One region of the Vibrio artabrorum genome, then DNA from elsewhere that is predicted to be linked to it. Evidence: predicted binding sites of a transcription regulator. Region 1 holds the regulator's gene; each other region holds the start of a gene.
The links. The regulator PurR, encoded in region 1, represses purine synthesis genes. The targets are predictions, from matches to a motif close to TNANGNAAACGTTTNCNTNA.
Positions count from the first base shown of each region.

Region 1 (5,469 bases):
TCAAAACCCGATATCATTTTACTTGAAACCGCAAAAGACACCTGGGAAGAAGCTCGTCAAGCCGCCGCATTTGTTAAAAATAAAAAGATGATTTTAGTCACGTCTGCTAGCCACATGAGCCGTGCACTGAATGAGTTTCATAATGCCGGCATCAACCCATTACCGGCACCCACCAACTACCTTGCACAAGAAGGCATTGTTGAACCTTGGAATAAATACATGCCAAAGGCGCTCTACCTTGAGCAAACTGAACGTTACTGGCACGAAAGAATGGGGTTAATTTGGCAAGGTCTACGCGATTGGCTAGACACCAGTAATAACCATTCAGAAGAGCCTGTTGTTATCCCTACACCTTCTATCTTAGAAGACGATGATGTTACCGCGGCCCTGCCATAAAGCTTTCTCACTTGGTCATGGACTTTGGGAAAGCAATAAGTGAATGACTGAAAAAAATGAGCCGTTATAAAAAAAGCCGAGACATATACTCTGTCTCGGCTTTTTTACGCTTATTGTCTCGTTGCTGATTAATTGTCTCGTTACTGATTAAACGCCACTAAAAACTTTAATCACCGGCGAACATGTAACCTTCACCATGCACCGTTACAAAAATTTGTGGATTCTTAGGGTCAAACTCCATTTTGGCACGCATGCGACGAATCAGTACGTCGATGGTACGATCATTAGGCGCATCCACTCGGTGGCTGATCATGTTCAGAATACGTTCGCGACTTAATACCTGATTAGGGTAAGAAGATAGTGCGACGAGTAACTCATACTCGGCCTTAGTTAATTTCACCGGTTCGCCATTTTTGCTCAGCGCTCGGCGAGGAATATCAAACGTCCATTCACCGAAACGAACAACGGATTCATTGTCATCTTGCTCTTCGTGCCCCGTCGCCGTTTTGCGAGCGGCAGCAATACGCCAAAGTAAGTTTTTAACTCGAACCAACAGTTCGCGTAGTTCAAAGGGTTTAGTCACATAGTCGTCTGCACCCATTTCAAGGCCTACGATTTTGTCGATGCTATCCGTACGCCCAGTAACTAAAATAATTCCAATGTCTGATTGACTGCGTAATTCGCGAGTTAGCATCAATCCATCTTCACCGGGTAAATTGATGTCGAGCATAATGAGGTCAACGCTGTTTTCTTTCAAAACGTTTCTCATTTGAGCACCGCTCTCTGCTTCACTCACGGTGTAACCTTCATTCTGGAAATATCCAACCAGTTTACTGCGGGTTACCACATCATCTTCAACGACCAATACGTGATAGCTCATCTACACCACTTTTCTTATTTAATAGTTTCATTGACTATTCTATTCATAACTAGTAACAATTCTAGTCGTACAGAAGATAAAAGCCAGAAAGATGATTTTTTTTTGATACAAGACAATCTTAAACCTTGCTATTTATCGCTCATCGCAATTCAATATAGGCATTATTGCTAGCGAGTGACGTTGTACTCTACAAATATCACGGTTAGTTAGCCTTCGTAGCCAAGCAATACGAAAGACGATATTAGGATTAATCAAATGAAAGATACGAAAGCGTTCAACGAACAAAGAGCAGAAATATATTGGTGGCTATCAAGCTTATTCGCTAAAGAACTCACTCAAGAAGAGCTTGATCACTATCATTCTGTCGAAATTCGTTCCTTTCTGACTGGTTTAGGGGAAAATGAAACACTTAAGCCAGCAATCGACAGCTTGGTAGACGCGCTCAACCGTTTACAAACTCGTGAAGATGCACAGTTAGAGCTAGCAGCTGACTTCTGTGATCTATTTTTAAAAACGGATAAGCATGGCGCCCTTCCTTACGCTTCAATGTATATCGGTGAGACGGGGTTATTAAACGATAAACCTGCAAAAGATATGGAAGAGATCATGGCGAAACACAATTTAGTCGTGAATCAAGATCTCAAAGAACCAGCAGATCACATTGCCATCGAACTCGACTTTCTTGGCAACCTGATCATCCGCTCTAACGACACTGAGTGTGAGGATGAGCTAGAGAAATCGTTTGCTAGTCAGCAGCAATTTATCGAACAAACACTGCTGACTTGGTTACCAAAGTTCAATGCAAAATGTCACGACATCGATTCATTCGGTTTCTATGCATCGGTTTCATCCCTACTTGTTGCTTTCTGTAACCTAGACACTCTATATTTGGCGGGTGAATAAACGGGCAGTATGACTCGGTCAATAAATTCAGATAATGTGACAATTCACCCGGATTTCTGGGTGAATTTTGTTGCGAGTAATTTCTAGTCAGTTTAAAATTGTGACCGCAAACGATAAAATATGAAATGCTCACGAAATGCTATGCTTATAAAAATTCAGAGCATTTTAGTGTTAAGACAAGCCGCTCAATAGCGGTTTTTTGTTTTTTAGCACTTAGTACCCAAAGAGCCCTACAACTATAAGCTCTTAATTAGGTAGCTTAACGGCTACTTCATCCCATACTTGGGAAAGTAGCTTCTAATAGGATAAAACCATGGCCACTATAAAAGACGTCGCTCGCTTAGCCGGCGTATCGACAACGACCGTATCTCATGTAATCAACAAAACACGTTTTGTTGCAGAAGCAACTCAAGAGAAAGTCAATCAAGCCGTAGACGAATTAAACTACGCACCAAGTGCTGTCGCACGGAGTTTAAAGTGCAATACAACACGCACTATTGGTATGTTAGTAACGCAATCAACGAACCTGTTCTTCTCTGAAGTTATCGATGGTGTTGAGAGCTACTGCTATCGTCAAGGTTACACTTTGATATTGTGTAACACCGGCGGTATCTATGAGAAGCAACGAGACTACATTCGAATGCTTGCAGAGAAACGTGTCGATGGCATCTTGGTGATGTGTTCTGACTTAACAGAAGAGCTAAGAGAGATGTTGGACCGTCACGCTGATATCCCTAAAGTGGTGATGGACTGGGGGCCTGAAAGCTCTCAAGCCGATAAAATTATCGATAACTCTGAAGAAGGTGGCTACCTAGCGACAAAATACCTAATTGATCGCGGTCACACTGACATAGCTTGTTTAAGCGGCCACTTAGACAAAGCGGCCTGTATTGAACGCATCGCTGGTTACAAACGTGCGCTCAATGAAGCACAGATTTCTGCTGATGACAGCATGATCATTGAAGGTAACTTCGAATGTGATACTGCCGTTCTCGCGGCAGATAAAATCATCGAAATGAAAAAACGTCCAACAGCCGTATTCTGCTTTAACGATACAATGGCTCTTGGCTTAATGAGCCGACTACAAGAAAAAGGAATTCGTATTCCTGAAGATATCTCTGTCATCGGTTACGACAACATCGAACTGGCTGAGTACTTCTCTCCACCGTTGACTACGGTTCACCAACCGAAGCGTCGTGTTGGTAAAAATGCATTTGAAATTTTATTAGAACGCATTAAAGATAAAGACCATGAAAAACGTGTGTTCGAAATGCACCCTGAAATTGTTGAGCGAAGCACCGTTAAAACGTTAAATTAATGGTTATATTCTCATCTAATCGTGCGCTCCTTTGGGGGCGCCTTTTTATCAACACAAAAACCTAACTTAGATGCATATAAGAAAGAAGATTAATTGAAGCAGTATCACACTTTTGAATAGCAAGTGTGAGCTTCATTCAACAAAAACTTTATTCTATTTAATCAGTCACGCACAGGGCAAATCACTCGAAAGAGTGAGACGCAAAGCTTCCGGCCTAAACCACTCGTTGGTATGGTAGCGGGGCTACCGATGGCAAAATGCAGTAGTTGCTAATAATTTAGTAATTTACGGCTTATTGACAATTTAGTTGCAACATTTTGCTAATCTCTCGGACCTGCTTATTTGGTGGCGTAGTTCAAATACACCGAGATGAATAACATGGATAAACCGATACTAAAGGACTCAATGAAGTTGTTTGAGCCCTTAGGAAAAATAAAATCACGCTCAATGTTTGGTGGCTTCGGGCTTTTCGCTGATAACACCATGTTTGCCCTAGTGGTAAATGACCAATTGCATATACGAGCAGACAAAAGCACAACGAATCAATTCGAGCAGCAAGGATTTCAGCCTTACGTCTACAAAAAACGAGGGTTCCCTGTTGTTACCAAATATTTCGCTTTGCCCGAGAGCCTATGGCAAGATCAAAAGGAAATTTTGCAACTGGCCAGTGCTTCTTTAGGGTATGCTAAAAATGAAAAAGCTCAGCAATCCTCAGCTAAGCCAACTCGATTAAAAGATCTTCCTAACCTCAGACTCGCGACTGAGCGTATGTTAAAAAAGGCTGGGATAGAATCTGTAGAACATTTATATGAATCAGGCTCTGTAAACGCATTTAACGCCATCAAAGAATCACACGCCTCTTCTGTCAGTATCGAACTGCTTTGGGCGCTAGAAGGTGCTATCAATGGCACACACTGGTCTGTGATACCTCAACAGCGTCGCGAAGAGCTGAGCAATCGAGTTAATTAACATTATCACCCTATGACTAAGCCGCATTTTTGCGGCTTTTTTTATATGTGCTGAAAGTTAATTGACGTTTTGCCTGTCTATACTCAAGTGATGCATTAAAAATTATAGGAAATCGCAATGAGTAAAAAAGTCATATTGGGTCTGGCATTGATCGCCACTATCCTTTTGTTAGGTCTTAACTTTAGCCAATACCTAACACTTGAGAATGCCAAAGATCAACAAGCCGTTTTAAATGACTACATTGATAGCAATTTCATTGCCGCCGCCGCAACCTATTTTGTCGTATATATCATGATTACCGCTTTCTCGATTCCAGGGGCTGCTGTCGTGACGCTGTTAGGGGCTGCGTTGTTTGGATTCTGGAACAGTTTGCTATTGGTGTCTTTCGCGAGTGCCATTGGGGCGACTCTCGCTTTTCTCAGTAGCCGATACCTCTTACAAGACTGGATACAAAGCAAATTTGCTGACAAATTAGTCACGATAAACAAAGGCATTGAAAAAGACGGGTCATTCTACTTATTTTCGCTCCGTTTAATTCCTGTCTTCCCATTTTTTATTATTAACTTATTAATGGGCTTAACACCAATGTCGATCACGCGTTATTACCTGACGAGCCAAATTGGGATGTTACCAGGCACTGCTGTTTTCTTAAATGCTGGAACTCAACTGGCAGAAATCGACTCACTGTCGGGGATTGTTTCACCTTCGGTACTATTGTCGTTTATCTTGCTGGGTGTATTCCCAATAATTGCTAAATGGTTGATGAACAAGTTTCGTTCTGCCCCTGTCGCCGGATAAGGTCTATTTCCATGAAAATCTTTAGTGCATCGAATCCGACAGAAGCTCATATCATTTGTGGGTTACTAGAAAGCGAAAATATTGCGTGTGAAGTCCGAGGAGAAGGGTTATTTGGTTTAAAGGGAGAAATCCCTTTCACAGAAGATACAGACCCTTACGTTTGGCTATGTGAGCCAGAAATGACCGACAAAGCACGTTTAATTGT
Region 1 is NZ_AP025458.1:1,868,779-1,874,247, forward strand. It holds gene elyC (envelope biogenesis factor ElyC) at 1-396, shown strand, start outside; gene torR (two-component system response regulator TorR) at 563-1,276, opposite strand; gene torD (molecular chaperone TorD) at 1,532-2,179, shown strand; gene purR (HTH-type transcriptional repressor PurR) at 2,493-3,497, shown strand; cyclic di-GMP riboswitch class I at 3,663-3,748, shown strand; gene OCU36_RS08410 (TfoX/Sxy family DNA transformation protein) at 3,876-4,466, shown strand; partial or broken gene OCU36_RS08415 (TVP38/TMEM64 family protein) at 4,479-5,264, shown strand; gene OCU36_RS08420 (putative signal transducing protein) at 5,276-5,469, shown strand, end outside.

Region 2 (5,469 bases), 1.2 Mb from region 1:
GTCTCGAAGGGCTGCAAACGGCGAAGTCTTTTGCCAAAGAGTTCGTGCAAAACGGCTTGATTGTCACCAGTGGCCTAGCGCTCGGTATCGATGGCTACGCTCATGATGGGGCTCTGGAAAAAGGTGGCGAAACTTTTGCCGTATTGGGGGCGGGTTTAGATTCCATCTACCCGGCACGACATAGAGATCTAGCGGATAGAATTTGTGAGAATGGCGCGCTGATCTCAGAGTTCCGTCCAAGCGCTAAACCTCGACCTGAACATTTCCCTCGCCGTAACCGTATTATCAGTGGGTTGTCTTTGGGGACTCTCGTCGTTGAGGCGGCTGAGAAAAGCGGTTCTCTGATTACCGCTCGCTATGCCATGGAGCAAGGCCGCGAAGTGTTTGCCCTTCCTGGTTCGATTCATAGCCCAACCAGTCGCGGAGGCAATAGCTTAATTAAAACTGGCGCTTGTTTGGTGCAGAGTGCTCAAGATGTGTTGGTTGAAATAAAGAGTCTGTTAGACTGGTCTATCGATCAGCAGCCCAGTTTGTTCGAATCGACGTCGAGTGAGAGCGAAAATGAACAATTGCCATTTCCACAGCTGTTCGCTAACGTAGGATTAGAGGCGACACCCGTTGATATTTTGGCACAGAGAACCCATATACCTGTGCATGAGGTCATGATGCAGCTTTTAGAGCTTGAGCTCTCTGGGCATGTTGTTGCAGTTTCCGGTGGCTATATTCGAAAGGTGAGAGGCTAAGCTAGGATGATGGACATACTGATGTACTTGTTTGAAACCTATATCCATAGCGATTCAGAATTGCAGGTGGATCAAGATGAGCTTGAAGATGAGCTTCTTCGAGCAGGGTTTCACCAAGAGGATATTTATAAGGCCCTCTATTGGTTAGAGGATCTTGCGGCCCTGCAAGATACTGACAACCAAGCGGCAATTACTATGTGCTCCAGCACCTCGATGCGTGTTTACACAAGCAAAGAGATTTCACGTATTAATATGGAGTGTCGAGGTTTTTTACTCTTCCTTGAGCAGATCAACGTACTCACGACGGAGATTCGTGAGATGGTGATTGATCGTGTGATGGGGCTTGATACCAATGAGTTTGAATTGGATGATCTGAAATGGATTATCTTAATGGTGCTATTTAATGTGCCGGGTAATGAAAGTGCTTACACGCAAATGGAAGAGCTGTTGTACACCAAAGAGCAAGGTATCTTGCATTAATACAGGCTTGTCATGAGTAGTAAGATTGATAATCAGCTTTTTTCAGCACATGAACATGCGTTAGAGCATGAACCATGTCCACAGTGTGGTGGGGAGCTTCAGCTTCGCCATGGTAAGCACGGCCCATTTTTAGGCTGTAAGCAGTATCCGAGCTGTGATTACATCAAGCCTCTTCATCAAAATGATGGTCATGTGGTGAAAGAGCTGGGCGTGCCGTGTCCTAAATGCCAAAACGAATTGGTATTAAGGCAAGGTCGCTTTGGGATGTTCATTGGTTGCAGTGGTTACCCAATGTGTAATCACATCGAATCTTTGGATCAACCGAAAGAACAACCTGAAGAGCAGCCACAGGTTGCCTGCCCTGAGTGTGGTCGAGGCCACTTGGTTGAGCGTAAATCTCGCTATGGTAAAACCTTCTATGCGTGTGATAACTACCCTAAGTGTAAGTTCGCTGTTAATCAGCCACCTGTTATAGGTCGTTGTGAACAGTGCCAGTTCCCGCTGTTGCTGGAGAAGAAAATGGCCAGTGGCACTAAGACCCAATGTGCTGATCGCAAGTGTCATCACATTCAATCTCAGTAGTAATACTAATCAAAGTAAGTGAATGACCAGAAATAAAAAACGGCGCTCAATGAGCGCCGTTTCTATATCCAATAAACGTTCTATATTTATCAAGCACCGTAGACTTACTTCATCTGCTCAGCAAACTCATGCACAGCTGGGTAGGCTTGCTTATCAAGAATGTCTGCCAGTGAGCATAACGCTCTTTGCAGCTCTGCGTTGTAGTCAGCACTCACGTTAATGTGACCCATCTTACGACCTGCGCGCTTCTCTTTGCCATACCAATGAACATGACAACCACCTTGAGCCAGAATCGCCTCAGGAAGAGTATCCTCACCAAGAATGTTGATCATTGCAGTTGGGCGAATCAGTTTGGTGCTGCCGAGAGGCATCCCACATACGGCACGCAGGTGGTTTTCAAACTGACAAGTTTCAGCGCCTTGCTGTGTCCAGTGGCCAGAGTTATGAACACGTGGTGCGATCTCATTAACCAGCAGTGAACCCTGAACATTAAAGAACTCTAGTGCGAGTACGCCAACGTAATTCAAACGTTCTGCAACGGCGGTGAACATGGTTTTCGCTTGCGCTTGCAGTTCAATGTCGTCAATCGCTGTTGATAAGCTTAATACGCCATCGGTGTGAACATTCTCAGCCAGTGGATACACTTGAATCTCGCCATTGATACCACGAGCACCAACCAGTGATACTTCGCGGTCAAATGGGACAAACTCTTCAGCCACAATCGCTTGGTTGTCTGTTGCGGCAATGCACTCAGCCATTTCTGTCCAAGTTGACTCGACATTATCTAATGTCTTTAAGCGCCACTGGCCCTTGCCATCGTAGCCGCCCAGTGTGCTCTTCAATACCATTGGTAAGCCAACGTGAGCGATCGCGGCGTCAAAATCTTCGCGAGAATTAATCACGTAGTATTTAGCATTCTTCACGTTCGCTTCGTCTAACAGCGCTTTTTCAAGGCGACGGTCACCGCCAGCTTTGATGGCTTCTGTGGTCGGTAAGAACTTACCGCTGCGTTCACATACCTCAAGTACATCGTGAGGGATATGTTCGAACTCTGCAGTAATCACGTCCGCACGCTCAATCGCATTGTCTAAGCCGTTGCCTAGAACCGCTTGCGTTAATGGGTGAATAATATTTTTACTGCCAACATCAAAAGCAGAAATTTCAATATTCAGCGGCGCCCCAGCTAGGGACATCATGCGAGCAAGTTGGCCCGCGCCTAACACAAGAACATGCATGGAAATTAGTCCTCAGCAGGGTTTGGATTAGCCAGAACCGTTTCTGTTTGCTCAGAGCGGAATGCTTCTACTTTTGCCATCACTTCTTCATTGTATGTACCAATGATTTGAGCCGCTAGGATGCCCGCGTTAGCAGCTCCCGCTTCACCGATAGCTAGAGTACCTACCGCAATACCTTTTGGCATTTGCACGATAGAAAGCAGAGAATCCATGCCTTTTAGTGCTTTAGATTGAACGGGAACACCTAGAACCGGTACGCTGGTGAAAGCCGCAGCCATACCCGGAAGGTGAGCAGCGCCGCCAGCACCAGCAATAATCACTTTAATACCGCGCTCTTTCGCACTGGTTGCGTAGTCTGCAAGCAACTGAGGTGTGCGGTGAGCAGAAACCACTTTTGTTTCGTACGCTACGCCAAACTGATCCAACATTTCTGCTGCTCGCTTCATTGTTGGCCAATCAGATTTAGATCCCATGATAATACCGACAGTCATCTCAAACTCCTTCAGGTACGATTTAATTAGTGATTAGATATTTTGTGCGCATTATACGGGTAAAATCGATCAAGGAAAACGTTTGCGTCAGTCTGGTTGGTTAATTGATACATTTTATAAACAAATAGCTTTAGTCACAGTGAATGATAATTTGTACACTTAGCGAGTTCGATTACTGAATTAATGAGGCAACCCTTGGATAACTTTCAACATACTTTGCAGGCATTACAACAAGGTGAAGTCATTGCTTACCCGACCGAAGGCGTATTTGGGGTCGGTTGTGATCCCGATAATCCACATGCCATCAAGAAATTACTCGACTTAAAACAGCGACCGATCGAGAAAGGGTTGATCCTAATTGCTGCGAGTTACGAGCAACTGTTACCTTACATTGATGAAAGCCAATTGACGGAAGCGCAGTTGGCTACAGTGAAAGCGACATGGCCAGGTCCGGTGACTTGGATCATGCCAACCAGTAGTAAAGTCACGGATTGGGTTAGCGGTCAATTTGATTCCATCGCGGTGCGAGTGACGGATCACCCTTTGGTTCAAAGGATGTGTAATGAGTTCGGTAAGCCGCTGACCTCGACCAGTGCTAACCTGACCGGAGAGCCGCCTTGCATGACGACGGAAGAAGTTCAGCAGCAACTGGGCCAATATTTGGTCGCTATTTTAGAAGGTCAGACGGGCGGTCGTGACAAGCCTAGCGAAATTAGAGATGCAAAAACGTCGAAAATATTAAGACAGGGTTAAACCCTGCGAAGGAAGTAAGATGTCAGCAATTGATAAAGAAGCCGTAAAGCAGTTTTTTCTGAGCCTACAAGATTCGATTTGCCAACAGCTTGAGCAGGCTGATGGCACTGCACTGTTTGAAGAAGATGCATGGCAGCGTGAGCCGGGTGAACGCCTGGGTGGCGGTGGTCGAACTCGCGTGATGGCCCGCGGGGCGGTCTTTGAGCAAGGTGGGGTTAACTTCTCGCATGTTGCGGGTAAGGCAATGCCTGCCTCAGCAACAGCTCACCGCCCTGAATTGGCTGGCCGTGAGTTTGAGGCGATGGGAGTCTCATTAGTTATCCACCCTAAAAACCCATACATCCCAACCTCACACGCCAACGTTCGATTCTTCATAGCGGAAAAAGAAGGAGAAGCCCCGATTTGGTGGTTTGGTGGTGGTTTTGACTTAACGCCATTTTATCCTTTCGATGAAGACTGCCAATCTTGGCATCAAACCGCTAAAGATCTTTGTGCGCCGTTTGGTGATGATGTTTATCAAGAACATAAAGAGTGGTGTGATAACTACTTCTATCTCCCCCACCGAGAGGAAACACGCGGTGTGGGTGGCCTGTTCTTTGATGATCTGAATGAGTGGGGCTTTGAGAAGAGTTTTGCTTATATGCAGGCGGTCGGTGAAGGTTTTGCAGCCGCATACTTACCAATTGTAGAACGACGTAAAGAAACGCCTTATGGTGAGCGCGAACGTGACTTCCAACTTTACCGTCGTGGTCGCTATGTGGAATTCAACCTAGTGTACGACCGTGGTACCTTATTTGGTCTGCAAAGTGGTGGGCGCACCGAGTCGATATTGATGTCGATGCCACCATTGGCTCGTTGGGAATACCGTTATGAACCACAAGCGGGCTCACCAGAAGCTCTACTTTATAGTGACTACTTAAAGCCTAGAGTTTGGTAGTTCTTCCCTCCTTATAGGGATAGTGATAGGGTCATCTGTATCGATGACCCTTTTTATTATTTCTGTTAGGTAAGGATATGACACAGCAAGTAGACCGTTATGCCGTTTTCGGTAACCCTATTGGGCAAAGCAAATCGCCATTCATTCACACGTTATTTGCTCGCCAAACCAATCAACCACTTACCTATACAGCATTGCAACCCGATCATGGTCAATTTATCACTTCGGCTAAAACCTTTTTCAGCGAA
Region 2 is NZ_AP025458.1:3,035,420-3,040,888, reverse strand. It holds gene dprA (DNA-processing protein DprA) at 1-743, shown strand, start outside; gene OCU36_RS13795 (DUF494 family protein) at 750-1,223, shown strand; gene OCU36_RS13790 (DNA topoisomerase family protein) at 1,236-1,805, shown strand; gene OCU36_RS13785 (5-(carboxyamino)imidazole ribonucleotide synthase) at 1,910-3,040, opposite strand; gene purE (5-(carboxyamino)imidazole ribonucleotide mutase) at 3,046-3,531, opposite strand; gene OCU36_RS13775 (L-threonylcarbamoyladenylate synthase) at 3,727-4,284, shown strand; gene hemF (oxygen-dependent coproporphyrinogen oxidase) at 4,304-5,221, shown strand; gene aroE (shikimate dehydrogenase) at 5,299-5,469, shown strand, end outside.
Region 2: purE (5-(carboxyamino)imidazole ribonucleotide mutase) is a predicted target of PurR. The motif match lies at 3,602-3,621, and genes of this name have one in related genera.

Region 3 (5,469 bases), 200 kb from region 1:
GACGTCTCAAGCTATTAATTTGCGCGGCTTCTATGTCGTTAACCGGGCGTTTTTCTGCAATAGCGTGGCGTTCAATACCTTGAATGATTTCGTATAGCTCATGCTCTGGGCCACTTTTTACATCAGCAATCGCTTTCAAGTGAAGTTGAACCTCTGCGATGATGTTGGTTTTTGGCAAACGAACCAATAGGTTAAGGTCACGGTAGCCTGAATCCGCTGGGGACTTAAACTTGTTTTTTACTTTTACGACATCCGCTTCACGGCTTAGTGCTTCGTAAACTTCAACCAAACTTTCCACATCATTGGCAATAATGGTTGCGCGGGCTAAGTCGGTAATTCTTGTGACATTGCCATCCAACTCTAAGTCGATCTTCTCTTTTGCACGAGATTGAGATTTCACCCCTGCGAATAGTGCTTCAGAGTGAGTCAGTAGGGCGGTACTTCTACAGATAGTTTCCAATTCAGCTTGTGCTTGGTGTGCTTTGCTGTAAAGGATATCGAAATCAGAATAGGGTTGCGTCGGACGTGAGTCGAATGCTTTGATACCGTATAAGCCACTCAGGCTGTGGCGAAATACGTTTGATGACACTTGGTTTTGCGCTGGAGTGCGCGATTGAACTGTTGAATTCGTTGAAACTGGTGCGGCTGCGAATGCAGGCGCTCGGCTCAATACCAAAAGCATTAGGGCCGTCGTACGGAGAAATACACTCATTCAAACTCCAAAATACAAGGTTACAAAAACGGGTATTCAAAAGGGGGTAACCAGTAAAACATAAGAGTGAAAACAGCTTAACGACACCAACTAATCTCGCTATATATTAGATGGGGCCTGTTAAGATAGAAACCAACTCTAACGTTTAATATTGCTTTAAAATGTGAAGATATAGACAAATTATTTAAGTAATTTTTCCCATATTTTGAGAACTTTGAACTGCAGCAGTCAACTTTCTCAACGGGTGTTGTTTGCTATTCTGACTCTGCTATTTTTTACGTTAAAACTCAGCGAAGGTTGCTCTTATTCATCGATACTGTACCCTTGTATTATCACTGTTTAACATGAACGAAAGATGAATAATCCTGAATTTTGGCACAATAAATGGGCTGCCAACCAAATTGGTTTCCACCTTGAAGATGTAAACCCGCTTCTTATCGAATTTTGGGAAAAGACTAACCCAAGCTACGACAAAAGTGTCTTCGTGCCTCTTTGTGGTAAGAGTGAAGATTTAATTTGGTTAGCAACCAAGCACGAACAGGTTCAAGGTGTTGAATTAAGCCAAATTGCGGTTCGTGCCTTTTTCTCTGAGCATTTGTACACACCAACAGTGACTCAAATCAGTGGTCAGCACGAGCTTTATCAATTCGATGAATTGAGTATTTATACGGGCGATTATTTCACCGCGCCAATCCAGCCGGTCGACATTATTTATGATCGTGCTTCGCTGGTGGCATTACCTGAAGAGATGCGAGTTCAGTACGTCGCGCGTTTGAAGCAACTGTTGAAACCGAGTGGTACGATCTTACTGGTGACATTGGATTACGAACAAAGCGAGATGGCGGGGCCTCCGTTTAGCGTACCTCTGTCAGAGATCGAACGGTTATTTGTCGGCTATAAAATTACGTTGTTAAATCAAGATATCGCCGACGATAAACACCCAAAGATTACGAAGAAAGGTTTGTCTCGATTCAGTGAAGAGGTGTATTTGATTGAGTCTATTGCTTAGGTTTAGCTTGCTGAATTCGATGACAAGATAAAAGACAAAAATACGGGCTAAATAGCCCGTATTTTTATTGTTCAGAGGTGAAGGCTGTATGGCTCAGATAGAGACACCATCAGTAAATGACTTTTACTTTTGAAGCGCTTTCAATTGCATCTTCAATCGCGGTCTCTGTGCTATTACGGCGAGTTAACGCGACACCAAGGCGACGGCGACCATCAATGTCTGGCTTACCAAATAGACGAACTTGCGTTTGTGGTGCATCTAGCGCTTCTGCAAGCCCTTCAAAGCGGATGTTTGTTGATGTGCCTTGACCCAGAATAACCGCTGATGCACACGGGCCGTATTGCGTGATGGATTTAATTGGCATACCCGTAAATGCGCGTACATGCAGCGCAAATTCAGATGAGTCTTGAGACATCAAGGTTACTAAACCGGTATCGTGTGGGCGAGGGGACACTTCATTGAAAATGACATGATCACCTTTAACAAACAGTTCCACACCAAAGATACCGTAACCGCCTAGTGCGTTAACCACTTGCCCTGCGGTGTATTGCGCTGCTTTTAAAGCGTTGTCTGACATGATTTGTGGCTGCCATGACTCGCGGTAGTCACCGTCTTCTTGGCGGTGGCCGATAGGCGCACAGAAATGAATGCCGTCTACTGCTCGAACGGTTAATAGTGTGATTTCGTAATCAAAGTCGATAAAGCCTTCAACGATGACACGACCCGCGCCAGTGCGACCACCATCTTGCGCGTAATCCCAAGACTTTTGAATATCTTCTTCTGTTTTGATGACGCTTTGGCCTTTGCCTGAAGAGCTCATCACGGGTTTCACGACACAAGGCATGCCCACAAATTCGACCGCAGCGGCGAAATCTTCAAAGGTGTCAGCAAAACGGTACGGAGATGTGCTCAACTCTAACGTTTCTGCGGCTAGGCGACGAATGCCTTCGCGGTTCATCGTCAGTTTCGTCGCGTTCGCTGTTGGAACGACATTCAATCCTTTTGCTTCAAGCTCCACGAGTTTACCGGTGGCAATCGCTTCGATTTCTGGTACTACGTAATCGGGTTTTTCGAGCTCAATAATGGCTTCTAACGCATCAGCGTCTAACATATCGAACACATGACTGCGATGCGCCACTTGCATAGCGGGTGCGTCTTCATAACGGTCACATGCAATCACTTCCAAACCTAAACGTTGGCACTCAATAGCGACTTCTTTGCCGAGTTCGCCTGAACCTAATAGAAGTACACGAGTAGCATTTTCACGAATAGCGGTACCAAACATAGACATTCCTTCCGATCTTTTAAACGAGTGATTGAAAACGGTGTGATCATACTTATTTGACCGATAAAAGCAAACGTTTGCGCGGTCTGTGGTATGAATTAGAAGTATAAAAAAAGCAGCCTAATAATATGGGCTGCTTTTTTGCGTGTTTTGTTAATGGAATGTGCTTAAATTGCTAAGTAACTCACTGGAATGTCAGGGTTAATCGCTTCCAATGTCGACTGAGTCTCTGCTAAGTGACTGATGTTTCCGTCAGCGATTTCAACCAAGGCTGCGTTTTCGATTTGCTCAAAATCGAAGCCAGCCAGTCTAAGTTGAACGAGTGCAACTTGTAATGGCGGAAGGCTAGGGTTGAAGGCGGCGTTTTCAGCGTACGCACCCGTAAAGATTTCACCCGTTGCCAGCTGTAATGAAACGCCACTTAGGTTCTTAGTGTAAGGGGCGTGGCTGCGGTTTAAGGCGGCAAGTGCGCTCACAATAATTGGGCTCGTCTCTGCGGATGTGTATTGGTGATCTAATTTCGTCATCAAGCCTTCTGTAATGCCTAAATCAGCGGGGCCAAATGAATCCGGCAGATAGTCTTGTAGAGACATTTCAGTGCGTTGTGGAAGCTGAATTTGAAGCTCTTTTGCTGTCGTAAGTTCATTCATGAATTGGCGACAGTGACCACAAGGGCTGAAGTTAATCGTGATGTCGGAAATACCTTCTTCACCTTTCATCCAAGCGTGGCTAATCGCTGACTGTTCTGCATGCACAGTTTGGCTTAACTGAGCGCCGGCGACTTCAAGGTTTGCCCCAAAATACAAAGTCCCAGACAAACCACGTACGATAGCGCCAACATAAAACTCGGAGAGCGGTGCGTAAGAATAAGCGGCGGCAAAAGGAAGCAGTGCAACACGTAACTCGTTATCAGTTAAACCGCTGGCTTGCAGTAAATCAGCAAATTGCTCTGAAGATAACGTTGCATCGAAGCTATCTGAAAATACGATGTCACTCAAAAGTGTCCTAATTGATGCTGGAGCACTTTCCAGCGCCATGGTAATACGACTGTTCATGTTGAATCCTTAATTAACCTTAGGCTTTAAGTTTATGCAATACTCAAGAATAATCCGTGATTCAAGTCACTATTGCGATCTTGTTGTTACATTCTATTGCATAATTAGAGTGAGGTCACAGATGAAATCGATTGCAAAGACCAATATGACCATGCCTATCGCATTTATTGACTCAAATTTGAGCCCAATCGCTTGGCATGATTAGGTGAGTGCCGAGAATAAGCCCAAGTAGATGTTATGTCATCAGCGTTTTGTTGGGCTTTCGAGAGATTAAAAATGAATATGCCAGCCCATCGGATTACGCGTAGAGCCAAACGACGATAGCAAATATGCTCGGCGCGATAATCGAGGTTATAACACCACAAAGTACTAACGCGAGAGAGCTAAAAGCCGCATCTTGTGGGTTCTTTTCTGCACAGGTTGCGGTTCCTAGAGCATGCGATACTGTGCCCATGGTTAACCCTCGTGCTATCGGACTCTTAATACCGATTAGGTTATAAATAGGGTAAGCGAAAATGGCCCCAAACAGACCCACAATAAGCACCAGAATTGCGGCAATCGCGGCTTCGCCCCCTAAATGACTGGAGACTTCCATAGCGATAGGTGTGGTGACTGACTTACCGAGTAAACTTGCGATTAAGCTCAAATCGGCTTTAAAAGCGACGGCGATCAAGGCTGCTGTGATCATCGACATTACGCTGCCAAGTGTGCAAGCTAAGGTGATGATACGCCAGTTAGTGCGGATTTGCGGCAGTTGCTCGTAGAGCGGGTAAGCAAGTGCAACGACCGCAGGTTGAAGCATGTAGGTAATCCAAGTGTTGTCCGCATAATAAGTTTCAAAGGGGATTTTGAAAAACAGCAGAATAGGAATAATAACCCCAATGCTGATCAGCAATGGGTTACACAGTGGCGAGTTCACTTTCTGGCTTATCCAGCGAGCAAATAGAAACACCACGATGGTCAGTAGGATCCACATGATTATTGACCTCTCGAAAGCAAGCGGTCTAAGAACCATGATAAAGAAACCAAGACGATCAGCGTCCCCCCCACGGCACTGGCTAAGATGGGCAATGCATTTGCGATAAGTTCGTCAAAGTGCTCCATCAACCCGACACTGATCGGAACAAATAATAAAATCATAAAGCGAATGATCAAGCTAGCACCGGGTTGTACCCAGTGTGCAGGAACAATACCAATCACCATGACAGCAAATAAAATTAACATGCCAAAAATACTGCCCGGGATAGCGGTGTCTAACAGGTGTTGTAACGCGTTACCTGCTGTGAGGGCGCCTAGGATCAAAGCAAAGGAGATCAAGCAGTAGACGAGTTGGATTAAACGTTCTTTCAAAGTGTAACATCTCTTGATAGTGGAATTAGCTGGCTAAGTTTTCTACGTATTGATAAAC
Region 3 is NZ_AP025458.1:1,665,362-1,670,830, reverse strand. It holds gene OCU36_RS07515 (RelA/SpoT domain-containing protein) at 1-712, opposite strand, end outside; gene OCU36_RS07510 (thiopurine S-methyltransferase) at 1,068-1,721, shown strand; gene purT (formate-dependent phosphoribosylglycinamide formyltransferase) at 1,831-3,006, opposite strand; gene cdd (cytidine deaminase) at 3,174-4,061, opposite strand; gene OCU36_RS07495 (CidB/LrgB family autolysis modulator) at 4,360-5,037, opposite strand; gene OCU36_RS07490 (CidA/LrgA family protein) at 5,040-5,411, opposite strand; gene sbcB (exodeoxyribonuclease I) at 5,437-5,469, opposite strand, start outside.
Region 3: purT (formate-dependent phosphoribosylglycinamide formyltransferase) is a predicted target of PurR. The motif match lies at 3,072-3,091, and genes of this name have one in related genera.

Region 4 (5,469 bases), 350 kb from region 1:
TGAGCGCCCAGTCGTTGTCGCGAACAACAAAGCAAAGATTGGTCGTCCACCAGAGCAAGTTCTAGAGATTCTGTAGCCCAAGATGAGCATTAACATTCTTGTCCTTTACTACAGCCGCCACGGCAACACACAAGCTCTAGCGAGGCAGATTGCACGAGGGGTAGAGTCTATCCCGAACTGTGAAGCCATGCTAAGAACGGTGAACGACGTGTACACAGTAGAGGAGCAGCCTGATTCGCGCTATCAACCCACCGATCCTATTGCCTCGTTACAAGAGCTTCGATCTTGTGATGGTTTGGCGCTAGGCAGTCCGGTTTGGTTTGGCAACATGGCCGGGCCAATGAAGCACTTTTGGGATAGCACGACATCACTGTGGATCAATGGCGATCTCATCGATAAACCAGCGTGTGTCTTTACCTCTTCTTCATCACTGCATGGTGGTCAAGAGACGACACAGCAAAGCATGATGTTGCCCCTGCTTCATCACGGCATGTTAGTCGTGGGCATCCCCTACTCAGAACCTGCACTGCACACCACGCAAACCGGTGGTACGCCTTATGGTGCAAGCAGTACTGGAGAAAGCGCTTCGCTTAGCAAAGAAGAGATTGAGTTGGCGCAAAATCTAGGTAAACGCCTAGCGCGCATCGCAATAAATCAGAAGGGAATTTCTCAATGATGTATATGCCAGAAACGGCGATGTCTCCCAAAACCAAACTCTTTCGCTACCTTGCTTTAGCGGGCAACTTGTCGCTTCTATTCTGGGTGGTGGCTTGGCAGATGACGCTTTCACCGCACCCTCATCTCAGTAATGTCACGCTGGCGATTGCTTGGGCTATCCCGCTGTTACTGCCATTACCGGGCATTTTAGCAGGTAAACCTTATACGCACGCTTGGGCGAATTTCGTCTTGATGCTCTACTTCCTACACGCATTCACTCTCTTATATGTCGACGGTGGAGAGCGCCTATTAGCGGCAGTAGAACTGCTTTTAACCACTCTAGGCTTCGTGGGCAACATTTTATTTACTCGCTTTAGAGCCAAAGAGTTAGGGATTAAACTGAAGCGCCTTTCTGAAGTAGAAAAGAAAGAAAAAGCTAAGTTCGAGCAATAATAATTGATTGGATGTTATTGTTCTGAGATGGTAACAAAAAGCCCTGCAAGATTGCTCTAGCAGGGCTTTTTCATGATGTCATATCAAACAGAGCAGTACTAGCGAACCCATTCGTATACGAGACTTGGCTTAGCATCCATTGGCGCTGTGGTGGTTAAATCTTCCGAGCTAGATTCCGCTAACGTTGTGTCAGGCGTGTTTGTGAGAACAGTATCCGTTGATACCTCATTGCTCTTAATCACTTGCACGCTTGAATCACTTACACCCTCTTCCGCTTTCACTGCAACAGCCGACTCGGGAGCATCACCGACAGACATAGTGTTGTCTTGCGATTCAAATTCAGGACTCACTTCAGGTTCAATGTAAGGCTCTTCAACCTTGGCAAGCTGACGAATTCTTGCAACTTCCTGCTCAAACTCTTGTTGAGTCGACAATAAGTGGATTCGGAAAGTCACTTCGTTGTTTTGAATCTTCAGAATATCGAGGCTTGCCACCGAGTTTAGACGCTTAAGTGCGTTCTCCAATTGGAAGAAATCCTGAGCATTATTCAGGCTAATAAACTGGGTTAAAATCGATTCTGATGACTCACTCGCTACCGTCACAGCACTTTTAGCTGAGTAGTAGTTACTGATTTGGTCGACTAACTTCTTAGACATCGTTGCGCTGTTACCCGACAAAGAACCACTCACTGGCGATGTTGGAGCGCTCGTCAATTGACTCGGCTTTTGATCATATAGAGCCCAACGTAAACCTGAAGGTTGAGCCTTTATCACCAACACGGCATCAACAGGGTAACGCAGACTCGCTTTACTGATCGGTGTGATAAAGCTGCCCCATAAATCAGAAGTCGCAATACCCGTAATATCGTCAAAATCGCCAATAGGAAGCGTCAGTGGTAAACCTCGCTCCTTTGCGTACGCTTGTAAACCTGAGGCCAGTTGTGATTTAGAGTGTTCCCAAACAATATTCTTGTCGTAATGGCCTTCTTCTACGAGCCAAACAAGAATGTTCGAGCGAGTATCAGGCCAATACGGTAACTGAGCTTGAGTCAATAAAGATCGGATTTGAGCACCATTAAAACGCATACGCAGCGTTTCTTGAGCATGGCTTTCACCAAAACTCATTTGAGACAGGTACTGCGCACTGTTACGCATCGCCTTTTTAATCGTCTCATTCGAAGCGACATCGGTTTGGCCAGTCGCACGTATTAATACCTGCTCCATACCCGTCATTCTTGCCACTTGTTCTGGCTGTTTGTCTTCAGCGTTAATCACTACCTCAGCACCAAAAATATCGACTTTAGTCAATGCATAACTCGGAGAGGCTGATAGTGCCATTAACAACAATGCTATAAAGCGCATACTGATCCTAATATTCAAATCGTGTGCCTTGATGATAAGCAACTATGGATTGAGGGGCAAGGTTGTTAGAACTCACAGAGCTTAATAACCATAAATTACCCACTAACGATCATAAATCGTCCGCTTATTTAACGTGGACTTTTCTAATCATGATGGCGGTAAACATCATTAAGACAAATAAATTTGATCTACTTGGTGTGGCAATCGATTGCCAAATGATAGAATCTCGCGAATTTTACTTTTCATATCACGATCATTGTTAAGGACATAACATGAAAAATGCTTTGCAAGGTGCACAAATGCTGTTTGTTGCTTTTGGTGCGCTTGTATTAGTGCCACTGCTAACCGGGCTCGATCCCAACGTAGCACTCTTTGGCGCAGGTATCGGTACTCTTTTATTCCAACTTATTACACGCCGCTCTGTGCCAATCTTCTTAGCCTCTTCTTTTGCATTTATCGCCCCTATTATGTTTGGTATTCAAACTTGGGGTGTAGGTGCAACCATGGGCGGTTTAATGGCATCCGGTGTTGTGTATGTTTTGATGGGGGCATTGATCAAAGTTCGCGGTGTTGCTTTCATCCATAAATTACTTCCACCCGTGGTGGTTGGCCCTGTGATCATGGTGATCGGTTTAGGCCTTGCCCCTGTTGCAGTTAACATGGCATTGGGAAAAACAGGGGACGGTGCCGTTCAACTTATCGATGCTGACGCTGCACTGTGGATCTCTTCTATTTCACTGATAGTGACCATTATCATCAGTGTGTTCTCAAAAGGCTTCCTTAAACTGCTGCCTATCTTCGGTGGGATCGTCGCCGGTTACCTGACAAGCTTATTCTATGGCGTGGTCGACTTCACGCCAGTGGCTCAAGCGTCTTGGTTAGCTCTGCCCAACTTCACCGCACCAGAATTCAACATCAACGCGATTTTCTTCATGGTGTTTGTTGCAATCGCTCCAGCCGTTGAGCACGTTGGCGACATGCTTGCTATCTCTAACGTAACCGGTAAAGACTACCTTAAAAAACCGGGCCTACACCGCACAATTACTGGCGATGGTGTAGCAACCATTGCGGCTTCGATGCTGGGCGCTCCACCAAACACAACCTACAGTGAAGTAACCGGCGCGGTAATGCTGACTAAAGCATTCAATCCGGTGATCATGACGTGGGCAGCAGTGACGGCAATCGTTCTTGCGTTAGTCGGTAAGCTCGGAGCCCTGCTTCAAACAATTCCAGTTTCAGTGATGGGCGGCATCATGATTCTTCTGTTTGGTTCTATCGCAACGGTAGGCCTGAACACCCTAATTCAGAACAACGTTAACCTACACAAATCACGCAACCTGGTGATTGTGGGCATTACGTTAGTCTTCGGTATTGGCGGCATGGCATTTGGCATCGGCGACTTTAGCCTTCAAGGCGTAAGCTTATGTGGTATCGTGGCAATTCTACTTAACCTAGTCCTTCCAGAAGAATTAGGCGACAACACAGTAGTAGACAAAGCTCAAATCGATTAATGAGTCGGTAAGGCTAGATTCAAAAGAATCATAATCAAACAAGATCAAAAAAGGGAGAGCATCGAATGCTCTCCCTTTTATTGATAGCAGGTCCAGTTAAGTTTAAATCACTCTTTAAATTAACTTAAACCGAACCGAATTACTTAGTACCAAAGATCTTATCACCCGCATCGCCAAGACCAGGAACAATGTAGCCCTTGTCGTTTAGCTTCTCATCGATTGCAGCAGTGTACAACTCAACATCTGGGTGCGCTTTTTCTAGAGCAGCGATACCTTCAGGAGCAGCAACAAGCACAAGAATCTTAAAGTGCTTACAACCTTTCTCTTTCAACAGGTCGATCGTCGCGATCATAGAACCGCCTGTTGCAAGCATTGGGTCTACCACTAGAGCAATACGCTCATCGATGTTAGATGCAAGCTTATTGAAGTACGGTACCGGCTCCAGCGTTTCTTCGTCTCGGTAGATACCAACAACGCTGATACGTGCACTTGGGATGTGCTCAAGAACGCCATCCATCATGCCTAGACCAGCACGTAGGATTGGCACTACCGTTACTTTTTTACCTTTAATTTGGTCAACTTCTACAGGACCGTTCCAACCGTTAATCGTTACACGCTCAGTTTCAAAGTCTGATGTCGCTTCGTATGTTAGAAGGCTACCCACTTCTGTCGCTAGCTCACGAAAACGCTTAGTGCTAATGTCACCTTCACGCATCAGGCCAATTTTATGTTTTACTAGCGGGTGTTTCACTTCAACAACTTTCATTTCCAACTCCGGCAATATTTAAACAAACCTGTAGATTATACACGAACTGTGGGGGTATTTCAGAATCTTTATTCTAATAAAAAAAACCGCGCAAACGTTTGCTCTTGGTAATCAAGCCCTGTTAGAATAGCGCCGTTTTCACATCCAACTTAAGTTCGAGGACTATCCCGTGAGTGGTAATACTTCTTCTCTAAGCTACAAAGACGCTGGTGTTGATATCGACGCAGGTAATGCACTAGTTGACCGTATCAAAGGTGCTGTTAAACGCACTCGTCGCCCTGAAGTAATGGGCGGTATTGGTGGCTTTGGCGCCCTATGTGAACTTCCAACGAAATACAAAGAGCCGGTACTTGTTTCAGGTACTGATGGTGTTGGTACTAAACTTCGCCTTGCTTTGGATCTGAAAAAACACGACACCATTGGTATCGACCTAGTGGCAATGTGTGTGAACGACTTAATCGTTCAAGGTGGTGAGCCGCTATTCTTCCTAGACTACTACGCAACAGGTAAGCTAGATGTCGATACAGCAGCAGACGTTGTTTCTGGTATTGCTGAAGGCTGTGTTCAAGCTGGCTGTGCACTCATCGGTGGTGAAACGGCTGAAATGCCAGGCATGTACGAAGGCGACGACTACGATGTAGCTGGCTTCTGTGTGGGTGTTGTCGAAAAAGCGGACATCATTGACGGCACTAAAGTAGCAGCAGGCGACGCCCTTATCGCT
Region 4 is NZ_AP025458.1:2,221,497-2,226,965, forward strand. It holds gene arsC (arsenate reductase (glutaredoxin)) at 1-76, shown strand, start outside; gene wrbA (NAD(P)H:quinone oxidoreductase) at 83-676, shown strand; gene OCU36_RS09910 (DUF2069 domain-containing protein) at 673-1,110, shown strand; gene OCU36_RS09915 (DUF2066 domain-containing protein) at 1,209-2,471, opposite strand; gene OCU36_RS09920 (uracil-xanthine permease family protein) at 2,744-3,982, shown strand; gene upp (uracil phosphoribosyltransferase) at 4,122-4,748, opposite strand; gene purM (phosphoribosylformylglycinamidine cyclo-ligase) at 4,918-5,469, shown strand, end outside.
Region 4: OCU36_RS09920 (uracil-xanthine permease family protein) is a predicted target of PurR. The motif match lies at 2,668-2,687, and genes of this name have one in related genera.